4 regions of the Mesorhizobium sp. M0633 genome follow, and region 1 is predicted to be linked to each of the others. Evidence: predicted binding sites of a transcription regulator. Region 1 holds the regulator's gene; each other region holds the start of a gene.
The links. The regulator PhoB, encoded in region 1, activates phosphate uptake and scavenging genes when phosphate is short. The targets are predictions, from matches to a motif close to TGTCATNNANCTGTCAT.
Positions count from the first base shown of each region.

Region 2: a site for PhoB is predicted at 1,992-2,008, ahead of NKI47_RS17895 (LTA synthase family protein). Genes of this name have one in related genera too.
Region 3: a site for PhoB is predicted at 1,906-1,922, ahead of NKI47_RS27280 (inorganic diphosphatase). Genes of this name have one in related genera too.
Region 4: a site for PhoB is predicted at 1,894-1,910, ahead of NKI47_RS28800 (RNA degradosome polyphosphate kinase). Genes of this name have one in related genera too.

Region 1 is NZ_JAMYQC010000008.1:69,285-72,402, forward strand. It holds gene NKI47_RS10705 (ROK family protein) at 156-1,400, shown strand; gene phoB (phosphate regulon transcriptional regulator PhoB) at 1,410-2,099, opposite strand; gene phoU (phosphate signaling complex protein PhoU) at 2,116-2,823, opposite strand; gene pstB (phosphate ABC transporter ATP-binding protein PstB) at 2,856-3,118, opposite strand, start outside.
Region 2 is NZ_JAMYQC010000015.1:126,688-129,805, forward strand. It holds gene NKI47_RS17895 (LTA synthase family protein) at 26-1,951, opposite strand; gene fabD (ACP S-malonyltransferase) at 2,199-3,118, shown strand, end outside.
Region 3 is NZ_JAMYQC010000032.1:48,531-51,648, forward strand. It holds gene NKI47_RS27270 (hypothetical protein) at 1-522, shown strand, start outside; gene NKI47_RS27275 (hypothetical protein) at 805-1,122, shown strand; gene NKI47_RS27280 (inorganic diphosphatase) at 1,247-1,849, opposite strand; gene NKI47_RS27285 (multicopper oxidase family protein) at 2,362-3,118, shown strand, end outside.
Region 4 is NZ_JAMYQC010000036.1:61,512-64,629, reverse strand. It holds gene NKI47_RS28800 (RNA degradosome polyphosphate kinase) at 1-1,821, opposite strand, end outside; gene NKI47_RS28795 (zinc-finger domain-containing protein) at 1,971-2,216, shown strand; gene NKI47_RS28790 (FAD-dependent monooxygenase) at 2,236-3,118, shown strand, end outside.

The sequences.
Region 1 (3,118 bases):
TTGATGACTCTGCGAGTTTTTTCGAGCGTCGGAATAAACGATGACAGCGCAACCTGCATCTGACACTATTTGCCTGCGTCCGACACTATTTGTCGGACATTACCGACGGCTTCCGGTTCATGAGCGGCCGCCGCAACCGGGAGGAAAGCAAAACAATGTCGGTCGGAATCCGCCATGACGATTTGCGCCGGCGCAACCGGGCGATGGTGATCTCGGCGGTGCGCCGGGCCGGCCAGCCATCGCGTACTGAGATCGCAGCTACTACCGGCCTCAGTCATTCGACCATATCGGCGATCTCTTCCGACCTGATACGGGAAGGCATCCTCGCCGAGAGCAAGGCAAGTGAGCCCGTTTCGTTGAAACGCGGTCGTCCGCAGGTCGGCCTCGCCCTCAACCCGGAAGCGGCGGCGGTGCTGACCGTGGTGTTGTCGCTGAATTTCCTGTCGGCCGCCATTATCGACTATACGGGACAGGTGGTCGCCGAGGAACAGCGCCGGCTGGACACGCTGACCATGCCGCGCGACGAGCTGATCCGTGAATGCATGGCCATCGTCCGGCGCCGGCTGCAGGATCCAGACCTTGACGTCCGCAGTGTCGCCCGCATCGCCCTGGCGATTCAGGGCATTACCGACTCCCCTGCACGCGCCATGCTGTGGTCGCCGATCACGCCGCAGACCGACATCGCCTTTGCCGACATGCTGGAGGACGAATTCGGCATCCCGGCAACGGTGGAGAACGACTGCAACATGATGGCGGTGGCTTTGCGCTGGCGCAATCCGGATCGCTATCGCGACGACTTCATCGCCATCCTGCTTTCGCATGGCATCGGCATGGGGCTGGTGCTGAAGGGCGAACTGTTCACCGGGACGCATTCCTCGGGTGGCGAATTTGGCCACATGATCCATCGTCCGGGCGGCGCGCTCTGCCGTTGCGGGCGGCGCGGCTGCATCGAGGCCTATGCCGGCAACTACGCCATCTGGCGCAACGCCAGGCAGATGAGCGAAGAAAGCGAACCGATCGCCGACGTCAGCGACGCCGACATGCGAGCACTGGCGGCCCGGGCGCGCGAGAAAGATGGGCCGGAACGCGAGGCCTACCGCAAGGCCGGCGAAGCGCTGGGTTTCGGTCTCGGCTCGCTGTTCGCGCTGATCGATCCGGCACCGGTCGCGATGGTCGGCGCCAGTGCCGCCGCCTTCGATCTGATCGAGCCGGCCTTGCGGAAGGCAATCGCCCAGACCGCCGGCGGCCAGCATTCGGGCTCGATCTCCTTCGATACAGAGCCGAACGAATTGCCGCTGATCCGCGAAGGCTGCGCGATGCGGGCGCTAAGCTTCGTCGACCAGGAGATTTTCGCGCCGGGCGCGCAAATGAGGCCCAGCGTCAGAAAGAACGTAGCCTGACCAGGCGGGTCAATCTTCCCTGATCGCATAGCCGGCACCGCGGATGGTGCGGATGACATCCGGCATCCGGCCGTTGTTGACGGCTTTGCGCAGCCGCCCGACATGCACGTCGACGGTGCGTTCGTCGATGTAGATTGTCTCGCCCCAGACATTATCGAGTAACTGGCTGCGCGAGAAGACACGGCCCGGATGCCGCATCATGAACTCGAGCAGCCGGAATTCGGTCGGCCCGAGCCTGATTTCGCTCTTCTTGCGATAGACCCTGTGCGATTCGCGATCGAGCACGATGTCGCCGACCTTCAGCACGCTGGACAGCACTTCCGGCTTGGCGCGCCGCAGCAGCGCCTTGACCCTGGCCATGAATTCCGGTGTCGAAAACGGTTTGACCAGATAGTCGTCGGCGCCGGTCGAAAGCCCGCGCACCCGGTCGCTCTCCTCGCCGCGCGCGGTCAGCATGATGATCGGCAGCCGCTCGGTTTCGGGGCGCACCCGCAACCGACGACAGAGCTCGATGCCGGAAACCGCTGGTATCATCCAGTCGAGCACCAAAAGGTCGGGCACATTCTCCTGCAAACGGATCTCGGCTTCGTCGCCGCGTGTCACCACCTCGACCTGGTAGCCTTCGGATTCGAGATTGTAGCGGAGCAGCACACCCAATGGCTCCTCGTCCTCCACCACCATTATGCGTGGTGCGATCATCGGCTGGGCACCCCCATCATGTCACCGGTGCGGACATTGTCGTTTCGTCCTGCTTCGGACGATTGACCGGCAATTGCTCGCCGGTCAGCACATAATACGCATTTTCGGCGATGTTGGTGACATGGTCGCCGATCCGCTCCAGATTCTTGGCGCAGAACAGCAGGTGCGTGCAAGCGGTGATGTTGCGCGGATCTTCCATCATGTAGGTCAACAGCTCGCGGAACACGGACGTGTATTTGACGTCGATGCGCTCGTCGGCGGCACGCAGCTTGGCCAACGCGGCCGCATCGCCTGCAGCATATTCCTCGATGACACCCTGCACCTGGATGAGAACCAGCTGCGCCATCGCGTCGATGGAATGCGACAGGTCCCGCGGCGTGGCGCTGAGGCCGACCGCACTCACGCGCTTGGCGATATTCTTGGCAAGGTCGCCGATGCGTTCGAGGTCGCCCGCCATGCGGATCGCTCCGACCACATGGCGAAGATCGTGGGCCATCGGCTGGCGTTTGGCGATCAGGGTGATGGCGCGGTCGTCCAGTTCGCGTTGACGCGCATCCATGATGGCGTCGTCGGAAACGACGCGTTGCGCCAGCACGTTGTCGGAATTCAACAGGGCCTTGGTCGCCCCGCCGACCATCGAACCGGCGAGGTCGGCCATGTCGCGGATCAGCTTGCTGATCTGCTCGAGATCCTCGTCGAAAGAAGCGACTGTGTGTTCGCCCATGGTCCTGTCCTCATATGCATGATCGGAACGGCTCAGCCGAAGCGGCCAGTGATGTAGTCCTGCGTGCGCTTCTCGCGGGGCGACGTGAAGATCTTCTCGGTCCGGTCGAACTCGACCAGTTCACCCAGATACATGAAGGCGGTCTGGCGCGACACGCGCGCCGCCTGCTGCATGTTGTGGGTGACGATGACGATCGTATAGTCGGCTTGCAATTCGTCGATCAGTTCCTCGATCTTGGCAGTCGACAGCGGGTCGAGGGCCGAAGCCGGTTCGTCGAGCAGAATGACTTCCGGCT
Region 2 (3,118 bases), on a different contig from region 1:
TCGGCCGCTCTCCCGCCGCCGCTGCTCAACTCGTGTGTGCAGCCACTTTGCCTGTGGTTTCGGGGAAGAAATCGGGCGCCGCATGGCGCTTGCCGAACATCATGTCGTATTGCAGCAGACGGAAGTCGCGGATTGCCGGATCGATCTCTTTCTGACGCGACCAATCGGGGGTGGCGTCGCCCCCCGGTGCCAAAAGCAAATTGCGGTCGATAACGCGGTAGCGCTCTCGCAACTGTCCGAGGAAGCCGGTGTAATAGGGATGGCTGATGCCGGCTGTCTTCAGGATATGGTAGGGCAGGAAGGACGGGCTGACGGCGCCCAGATCCTCGGCCGGGCCGCTGCGATTCGACCAGACGATCAGCGGCGTCTGGTGGTGCAGCAGCATCTGGTCGGCCGCCTCCTTGCGCGGCGCAACATTGTCCTTCAGGAAGCCGGTCTCGACGTAGACCGGCCCAAGCGGCGGCAGATGGTCGCCGAAGAACGCGATGACGGTCGGCCGCTCGCGTTTCTTCGCCCATTCGATCAGCCGCTCGAGGCCGCGGTCCGCGTCGGAAGAGCCTTCGGCATAGCTCAACAGCGATTCACGCGCCCATTGGCTGATCGGCGCCTGCACCTTGTGGGTCGGATTGTTATAGCGATACGGCTCATACGGCCCGTGGTTCTGCAGGCTGACGGCGAAAAAGAAGACCGGCTCGGCGCTGGTATCGGCTTCGTGGATAATCTCGTCGGTCATCGCAGCGTCCGACGCGAGCGGTCCGCGCTTCTGCATGGGCGGCAACGTCTCCTCGGACTTGAAGTCGTTGAAGCCGAAATCGGCATAGACGGCCCCCCGGTTCCAGAACCAGTTAGTGCCGGGATGGATAGCGCGCGCCCGGTAGCCTTGACTTTTCAGGAAGGTCGCCAGCGAGGGAGTCGGTGTCCGCACATATTGCTGGTAGGGAATGCTGCCCGCCGGCAGGAAGGCGTTGGAAAAGCCGGTCAGGGCCTCGAACTCGATGTTGGCCGTCATGCCGCCGAACTCGGGCGAGAACATGTAACCCGTGCGCAGTGCCCGCACATTGGGGATAGGGTCGGGCGTGATGGTGACGCCGGGTAGCTTGGTCGGATCCCAGAAGGATTCGCTCATGACGACGATGATGTCGGGCTTCTCGGCGGGTACCGAAGCCGTCACCTGCGGTTTGCCGATCGCTTCGATCGCCTTGCCGGAATAGCCGGGCGGCGCCGAGACATGCGCCATCGGGACGTTCAGCGCGAAGGCGAGCGCAAAACCGTTCGAGGCATAGTTTTCCTTCTGGTCCCACATGATCGGGATGATCTGCAGCCGGTCGCGTGTCCACGAGAAAGTGGCATAGTCCATGATGGAGACGAAGAAGGCGATCAGCGGCACCGTCAGCGTCAGCCGGGCAAGGCGGCCCTTGTGGCTGAGTGCCGGAACGCGGCGGCGCCATAGCCGCCAGCCATAGACGAGCAGCGACAGCCCGCCGACGATGCCGATCGCCAGGGCAATGGCGGTTCCCGGGCGATCGCGTACCAGAAGCGGCATCAATGCCACGATCTGCCGGGAATAGAGGAAATCGGTCGGATAGAGCGGATCGCCGAGATACAGCGACTTCTGGTGGCCGACGAACGCCAGCGACAATGTCAGCGGCGCGACGATCATCAGGCTCTGGTGACTGCGGCCGAGCACGGCGTCGAGGCCGATGAGGATCAGCGCAAAAATGATGATCGTGGTCCAGCCGGGTTTGAAAGGCTGCAGAAAGAAATCAATGGTGCCGGCAAAGTTGCCGCGCACGATCAGTTCGATGGCAAACACAAGGATGGCCGCAGCCAGCAAGCTGATAAGGCCATAGCGGATGACAGGCCATTTGCGCGCCGGCAGATAGCCGGTCGACGGATCGCCTTCAAGAAACTGGGGCGCCGCCTCGGCTGCGCTCTGCTTGGTCTTTGCCACTTCAATAGTTCCCCGGCCCGCAACAAAAGCGTCACTCGATTGTCATCGAACTGTCACGCAAAGCTTAGCGCCTGCGGCGGAAATAAGAAGAGCCAGCAAACAAATCGTGAGCGGTTTTCATCATGAGTGATCGCCAAAAAGCCTGCCGAAACAGGCACTCGGCCGATATTACGCGATCAAGGTTGGACTTGACTTGGCCGCACGCCTTGCGTCACAGGCAACGTGAACCAGCAGCTGGGAGCCGCCGATGGCCATCGCATTCACCTTTCCGGGGCAGGGCAGCCAGGCTGTCGGCATGGGCAAGGACCTCGCCGATACCTTTGTGGAATCGCGGCGGATCTTCGAGGAAGTTGACGACGCGCTCGGCGAAAACTTATCGAAGCTGATCTGGGAAGGCCCGGAAGAGACGCTGACGCTGACCGCCAACGCCCAGCCGGCGCTGATGGCGGTGTCGCTTGCCGCAATCCGGGCGCTGGAGGCGCGCGGCTTCTCCCTGAACGGCAAGGTCACCTATGTCGCCGGCCACTCGCTCGGCGAATATTCGGCACTTGCGGCCGCAGGTTTCGTTTCGGTCGCCGACGCCGCCCGGCTGTTGCGCATCCGCGGCAACGCCATGCAGGCGGCTGTGCCGGCCGGCGAGGGCGCCATGGCGGCGATCATCGGGCTGGAACAGGCCGACGTCGAAGCCGCTTGCGCAGAGGCCGCCCAGGGCGCCGCCAAAGATCCCGCACAAGCCTTGGTTTGCCAGATCGCCAATGACAATGGCGGCGGCCAGCTGGTGATCTCCGGCGCCAGGCCAGTGGTCGAACTGGCGGCGAGGCTATGCACGGAGAAGGGCGCCAAGCGGGCGCTGATGCTGCAGGTCTCGGCGCCCTTCCATTCGACATTGATGAAGCCTGCGGCCGAGATCATGCGGGAGGCGCTGGCCGCCGTGACGAAGAGTGCGCCGGTCGTGCCGCTGGTCTCCAATGTTACGGTGACCCCGACGAGCGATCCCGACGAGATCGCCCGCCGACTCGTCGAACAGGTGATCGGGCGCGTGCGCTGGCGCGAAACGGTGGAGTGGTTCGGCAGCAACGGCGTTGCGACGCTTTACGAAGTGGGCGCCGGCAAGGTGCTGTCGGGGCTGGCCCGCCGCATCAACCGCGATATTGCCACCACTGCCAT
Region 3 (3,118 bases), on a different contig from region 1:
CCCAGAATATTTGAAGCAGGCGCCTACTCCTTTTCCGACGAACTCGGCGGATTCCGGATCATTGCCGCTTCGGGAGCCGGAACAAGGGCCGATCCTGTCGTGATTACCGAGGAACTCGAGTCGGCAAGCCCGGTAACCCTCACCATACGCGCCATCCGGCCGGTTCAGCCATTCGGTGCCTCCGGCAACTATGCCACCGGTTTCATTTCCCTAAGGATCGTTGCCCTCAACAACAGCGGTCACGCCTGGGTCGAATTCGAGTTCGAGTTGCAGGAGATTCTCAACCAGCCAAGCGATTCCAGCGACGGGCTTTCGTTCGACCAGGCGCGCCGCGAAACGGATGCAATTCGGTCCGATAGTTTCGCCGAATTCAGTCGTGAATTCGAACCTTATGACCATCTTCTGTTCCGGAAAGGCGAGGTCGATCCGCTGAGCACGGTTTCGTTCTCATTCCTGGTGACTGATTTCACGCCGACTGCGCGGCTCTATCTCGTTCAGGACCCGCGCATTCCCTCAACCTGAACGTGCCGCATCATCGCGGCCGTTGGTTCGAACAACGCTGCTCGTCATGCATGCCGGCAGTTTGGCAGGTGTCGTTGGGCGCGGCATGCCGATGGATTTGCTGGTCATTTTGGTCGCTTGGCCGTGCCTTTGATTCGGGCCACAAAATACGGACAATGAGGGCAAAAACCGACGCGAACGACGATTGAGGGATCGCGAGCGCCCGCGGTACGAGTTCTCCGCCGAGTTACTTGTGGAGCGTTCACACTAGCGACAGTTCCGGATCGTGTTATGATCTTGCGCATGAGGACGATCACGGCCTCTTACATTCTGGTTTTCGCGGCGCTCGCTGCAACGCCCGCGCGGGCCGAATGCCAGTGCCTCGCCAACGGCCACATTTTCCATCACGGCGAAATCGCTTGTCTGCAATTGCCGTCAGGTCCTGAACTCGCGCAGTGCGACATGGTTCTCAACATTTCGTCATGGAAAAAAATTCAGGATGGATGCCCCGAGGCGACTGCGCCGTTTGGCTTGCCTGTCAAAGGGGACGAGCAGAAACCAGGCGAAGGCGGAGATAAAGCCAACGATTTGGCTTTATCAACAGCAAACGCCCGGAGCTAAAGCGAAGCGCAGCTTGCGCGCAGCCAACAGTGCGACGCAAGGCCAATGCATACCCTAGCGGTGTTCCAACACCGCTAGGGACCAGTCCTATGGATGAGCTTCCTGTTAAGGTTCTGCTATCCTGTCAGTCCTTCTTGTTCCGGTAGCTCTCAATGGCTTTGCCAACCATGTCGATGGCGACGTTGGCGCCACCAAAGCCGTTCAGCTCAACGACCTTGCGGCCTTCAGGTAGCTGCTTGTAAACTCGAAAGAATGCCTCGATGCGCTGTCGTTCGATGGCCGGAAGATCATCGATGGTCTTGATCCCGTCATATTGCGGATCGATGTCCGTGGCCGGCACAGCGATGATCTTGTCATCCGTTTCGCCGCCGTCGACCATGTTGAGCACGCCGATGGCGCGGACTTTGATCAGAGCACCGGGCACGACGGGTTCCCGGGTGAAGACGAGCGCATCCAACGGGTCGCCGTCGCCGCCCAACGAACTGGTAACGGAACCGTAGTTGGCCGGATAGACGACCGGCATGGACTGGTATCGATCGACGATGATATGGCCAGTTTCTGAGTCAATCTCGTATTTAGTGAAGCTTCCCGCCGGAATCTCGATAACCGTGTAAAATTCGCTGGTGTCTTTCGGCTGCGGAAAATCGAAAGCTGTGACGAATTCGGCGAAAGCGGGCTGCGTGCCCAGCAGGGCCGCAACCGCCATGACAGTCGGCAAAGCGCGCATGGTTGTCTCCAGAGGTTGGACGGGCAGGGCGCCCTGCATCCGCCTAGCCACCGTATGTGACGGCAGCATTACAGGGTTCCGTTATTGAAAATTGGATGACCGTATTTGCACCGATCCTGCGGCGAGCAGAAATGGGCCGAAATAGAGCGCTGACGAGTGATAAGCGTCTATGGGCGTTTGCGTTTATGGGGCGTTTAAGAGACCGTGGCCGCTTCAAATGTGCTATTTCAAGCGAGCCCATTTCCGGCAAGGGGATAGCTTGCGTCGTAACTCCTGCCAATCGGGCACGCTACACCCACAACAAGCCGTTCGGCGAGAGCTGCCACGTAGACGCCTCGCGGTTCAGTGCGGCGTTGTGTGGCAATCCTCAAAAAGCAAGTGAAACTCCAACTTCAGTTGAAGTCCTTCGGAGACTACGCCACCTTCACCTTGAATCATTGCCAGGGTTCGAAATTCGTGAAGGAAGAGACAACAACACCACGTCCGCTATACTCCACTGAAAGGGCTGCTTCATGTCGGGAATGTCGCGCAGGGGATTCTTGCTGGGCGGCACGGCAGCAGTAGCTGTCGGCGCTGCAGGCGGGCTGATTGCCGGCAGGGCCGTAGCAGCCGATCTGACCTTGCCGGTTTCAGCGATCAGTCGGTCGATTTTGCCCGGCACCGTCACCAAAGGGATGATGAGTTTCGGCGCGGGCGGGCCGCCGCCCACTCTGCGTTTGTTGCGAGGTAGGCCGTTTTCCATAGAGGTGGTCAATGATCTCGATGAGGCGACGAGTGTGCACTGGCATGGATTGCGCATCGCCAATGCCATGGACGGCGTGCCTTATCTCACCCAGCGTCCCATCGCGGCGGGCGAAAGCTTCCGTTACACTCTGACACCGCCGGATGCCGGCACCTATTGGTATCATCCGCATTGCAACACGCTCGATCAGATGGCCCGCGGGCTGACAGGCGTGCTTGTTGTCGAAGATGACGAAGATGCCGGTTTCGACCAGGATTTGCCGCTCAATATCCGCGACTTCCGTCTCGGCGAAGACGGCCAGTTCATCGAATTGTTCAAGGCACGCAACGCTGCGCGCGGCGGCACGCTGGGTACGGTCTCGACGGTAAATTGGGAAGTCACCCCGATTTACGATCTGCCGGCGGGCAGCCTTGTGCGCCTGCGTTTGGCAGTCACCGATGTCACCCGTATCGGCACTTATGACCTCGATGGCGGAACGGCCAAAGTGATCGCTCTTGATGCCAACCCGCTGCGGCAGCCTGTTGCGC
Region 4 (3,118 bases), on a different contig from region 1:
GCTGTGTTCGAGGAAACGGCCGACGATCGATTTCACCCTTATGTTCTCCGACAGGCCGGGCACCTGCGGCCTCAGGCAGCAGATGCCGCGCACGACGAGATCGATCTCGACGCCGGCGCGGCTGGCATCATAGAGGGCATCGATGATGATCGGGTCGACCAAGGCGTTCATCTTCATCCAGATGCGGGCGGGCCTGCCCTCCAGCGCGTGACTGATCTCGTCCGAAATGTGCTTGAGGATGCGGTCGCGCAGCGTGAACGGCGATATGGCCAGCCGCATCTGCTCGGCCGGCTCGGCATAGCCGGTGATGAAGTTGAACAGCTGGGCGACATCGCGCGCGATCGTCGGGGCCGTGGTGAAGAAGGACAGGTCGGTGTAGATGCGCGCGGTGACCGGGTGGTAGTTGCCGGTGCCGAGATGCACGTAATTGCGCAGCCTGCCATCCTCTCGGCGCACGACCAGCGACATTTTCGAATGGGTCTTCAGTTCGAGGAAGCCGAAGACGACCTGGACGCCGGCGCGCTCGAGGTCGCGGGCCCAGCGGATGTTGGCCTCCTCGTCGAAGCGCGCCTTGAGCTCGACCAGCGCGGTCACCGACTTGCCGGCCTCGGCGGCGTCGACCAGAGCGCGCACGATCGGGCTGTCGTTGGAGGTGCGATAGAGCGTCTGCTTGATCGCCACCACTTCCGGATCGGCCATTGCCTGGCGCAGGAACTGCACCACGACGTCGAAGGATTCGTAGGGGTGGTGGACGATGATGTCCTTCTCGCGGATCGCCGCAAAACAATCGCCGCCATGCTCGCGGATGCGCTCGGGGAAGCGCGGATTGTAGGGCGTGAACTTCAGATCGTCGCGGGCGACGGCGACGATCTCCGAGATCTGGCTGAGCGCCAGCGGACCGGTGAGCACGCTGATGCGGCTTGCCGAAACGCCAAGCTCGCCGGCGACGAAGTCGCGCAGTTCGGGCGGCATCAGCCGGTCGAATTCGATCCGGATAACCGAGCCGCGGCGCCGCCGCTTCAGCGCCGTCTCGAACAGGCGCACCAGATCCTCGGATTCTTCCTCGACCTCGATATCGCTGTCGCGGATGATGCGGAACGTGCCGGAACCCTTGACCTCGTAGCCCGGGAACAGCTTGCCGATATAAAGACCGACCGCCTCCTCGAGCGGGATGAAGCGGACATGGCGCTTGCGATCCGGCAAGCGGATGAAGCGCCTCAGCGCCACCGGCAGGCGCAAAAGCGCGCTCATTTCCTCGCCGTTCTTACGGTGGCGCAATTGCAACGCCATCGAGAAACCGAGATTGGGAATGAACGGGAACGGATGCGCCGGGTCGATCGACAGCGGCGTCAGCACCGGAAATACCTGCTCCTGGAAATGGTCCTCGAGCCAGATCTTCTCGTCCTTGCTCAGCGCATCGCGGGTGATGCTCTCGATGCCTTCCTTGTCGAGCAGCAGCATCAGCGCCGAAAGGCTTTTCTGCTGGTCCTCCTGCAGGCGCTCGACCTCGCGCAGCAATTGTTCAAGCTGCTGCTCGGGCGTGCGTCCGTCCGGGCTCTTCAGCACGATGCCCTCGCGCACCTGGCCGGCAAGACCCGCAACGCGGACCATGAAGAACTCGTCGAGGTTGGCGGCCGATATCGACAGGAAGCGAACACGCTCGAGCAGCGGATGATTGGCGTTCAGCGACTCTTCGAGCACGCGCCGGTTGAATTGCAGCCAGGAAAACTCGCGGTTGACGAAGCGGTCGGGATTGCCGCCTTCGCGGCTCGCCGCCTCGACGGTGATGAATTCGTTCTGCACCGGCTTCAGTTCGTTCATGGTTTCCGCTCTTCCCACACCGTTCGACGACCATAGCCTTAACCGGCTTAACTTATCCTCTGACAGGCTTTTGCGACAGTTTCATTTCATCGATCTTGCAAAGAGACGGGTTATGATCCAGATGCAATCGACAAGATCAGGAGACGACGATGGCAGGCGGTTCCATTCCCCATTTCCAGAACGATGCGGGCTATCCGGCAATCGACATCGGCGTCAAGGAATTCATGTGCACCGGCGCCAATCCGCCTTTCGACCACCCCCATGTATTTCTCGACATGGGCGACGACAATGAAAAAGTCTGCCCGTATTGCTCGACGCTCTATCGCTATTCGCCGAAGCTGAAGGCGTTGGAAACGCAGCCGCCGGGCTGCCTTTATATCGACCAGGCCGCCTGATTCTTCCGCGACAAACCTGATGCAGGAAACGCAGTCCCGGCAGGTGGTCATCGCCGGGGCGGGCGTCGCCGGGCTGACCGCGGCACTGGCCTTCGCCGAGCGCGGCTATCGGATAAAACTGTTCGAACAGGCGCAGCACCTCGAGGCTGCCGGCGCCGGTATCCAGCTTTCGCCCAACGCGACGCGCATCCTACGGCAGCTCGGCGTACTCGATCGGCTGCTGGCGACGGCGGTGCGGCCGGAGGCGGTCGTGCTCAAGGATGCCGCCACGCTGCGCAAGCTGGCGCGCGTACCGCTTGGCCAGGCGGCCGAAACGCGCTGGGGAGCGCCCTATCTCGTTGCCCACCGCGCGGATCTGCAGTCAGCGCTGATGCAGCGAGTTTCGGAGCAGCCCGGTATCGATCTGCTCGCCGGCGCGCGGGTGACCGACATCGCAGCCGGATCGAAAGGTGTTACCGTCACTGCATCGGCTGATGGCGACACGGTCGAGGCTGGCTGTCTGCTGATCGGCGCCGATGGCGTCTGGTCGTCGGTGCGAGAAACGCTTGCCCGCAACGCAGCCGATTTCCGGAGAAGCCGGTTTTCGGGCGAGCTTGCCTGGCGCGCCACGGTGGCCGCCGACAGCCCCGCCGGACAAACCTTTGCAGCGATCGGTGCGCCCGATTGCGTTACTGCATTCCTCTATCCCGGCTTCCATATGGTCGCCTATCCGGTCAGTCGTGGCACTGCCTTCAACCTCGCCGCCTTCACTGGGGGCGAGCGCATCGCCGAGGGCTGGTCGGGGCATGCCAACCCCGCCAGCCTCGCCAGCGCCATGCGCGGTACCGCGCCGGCGCTGGTCCGTCTGGCGAGCGAGGCGGCGCCGTGGATGGCATGGCCGATCCACACCGTCGAGCAGCGGC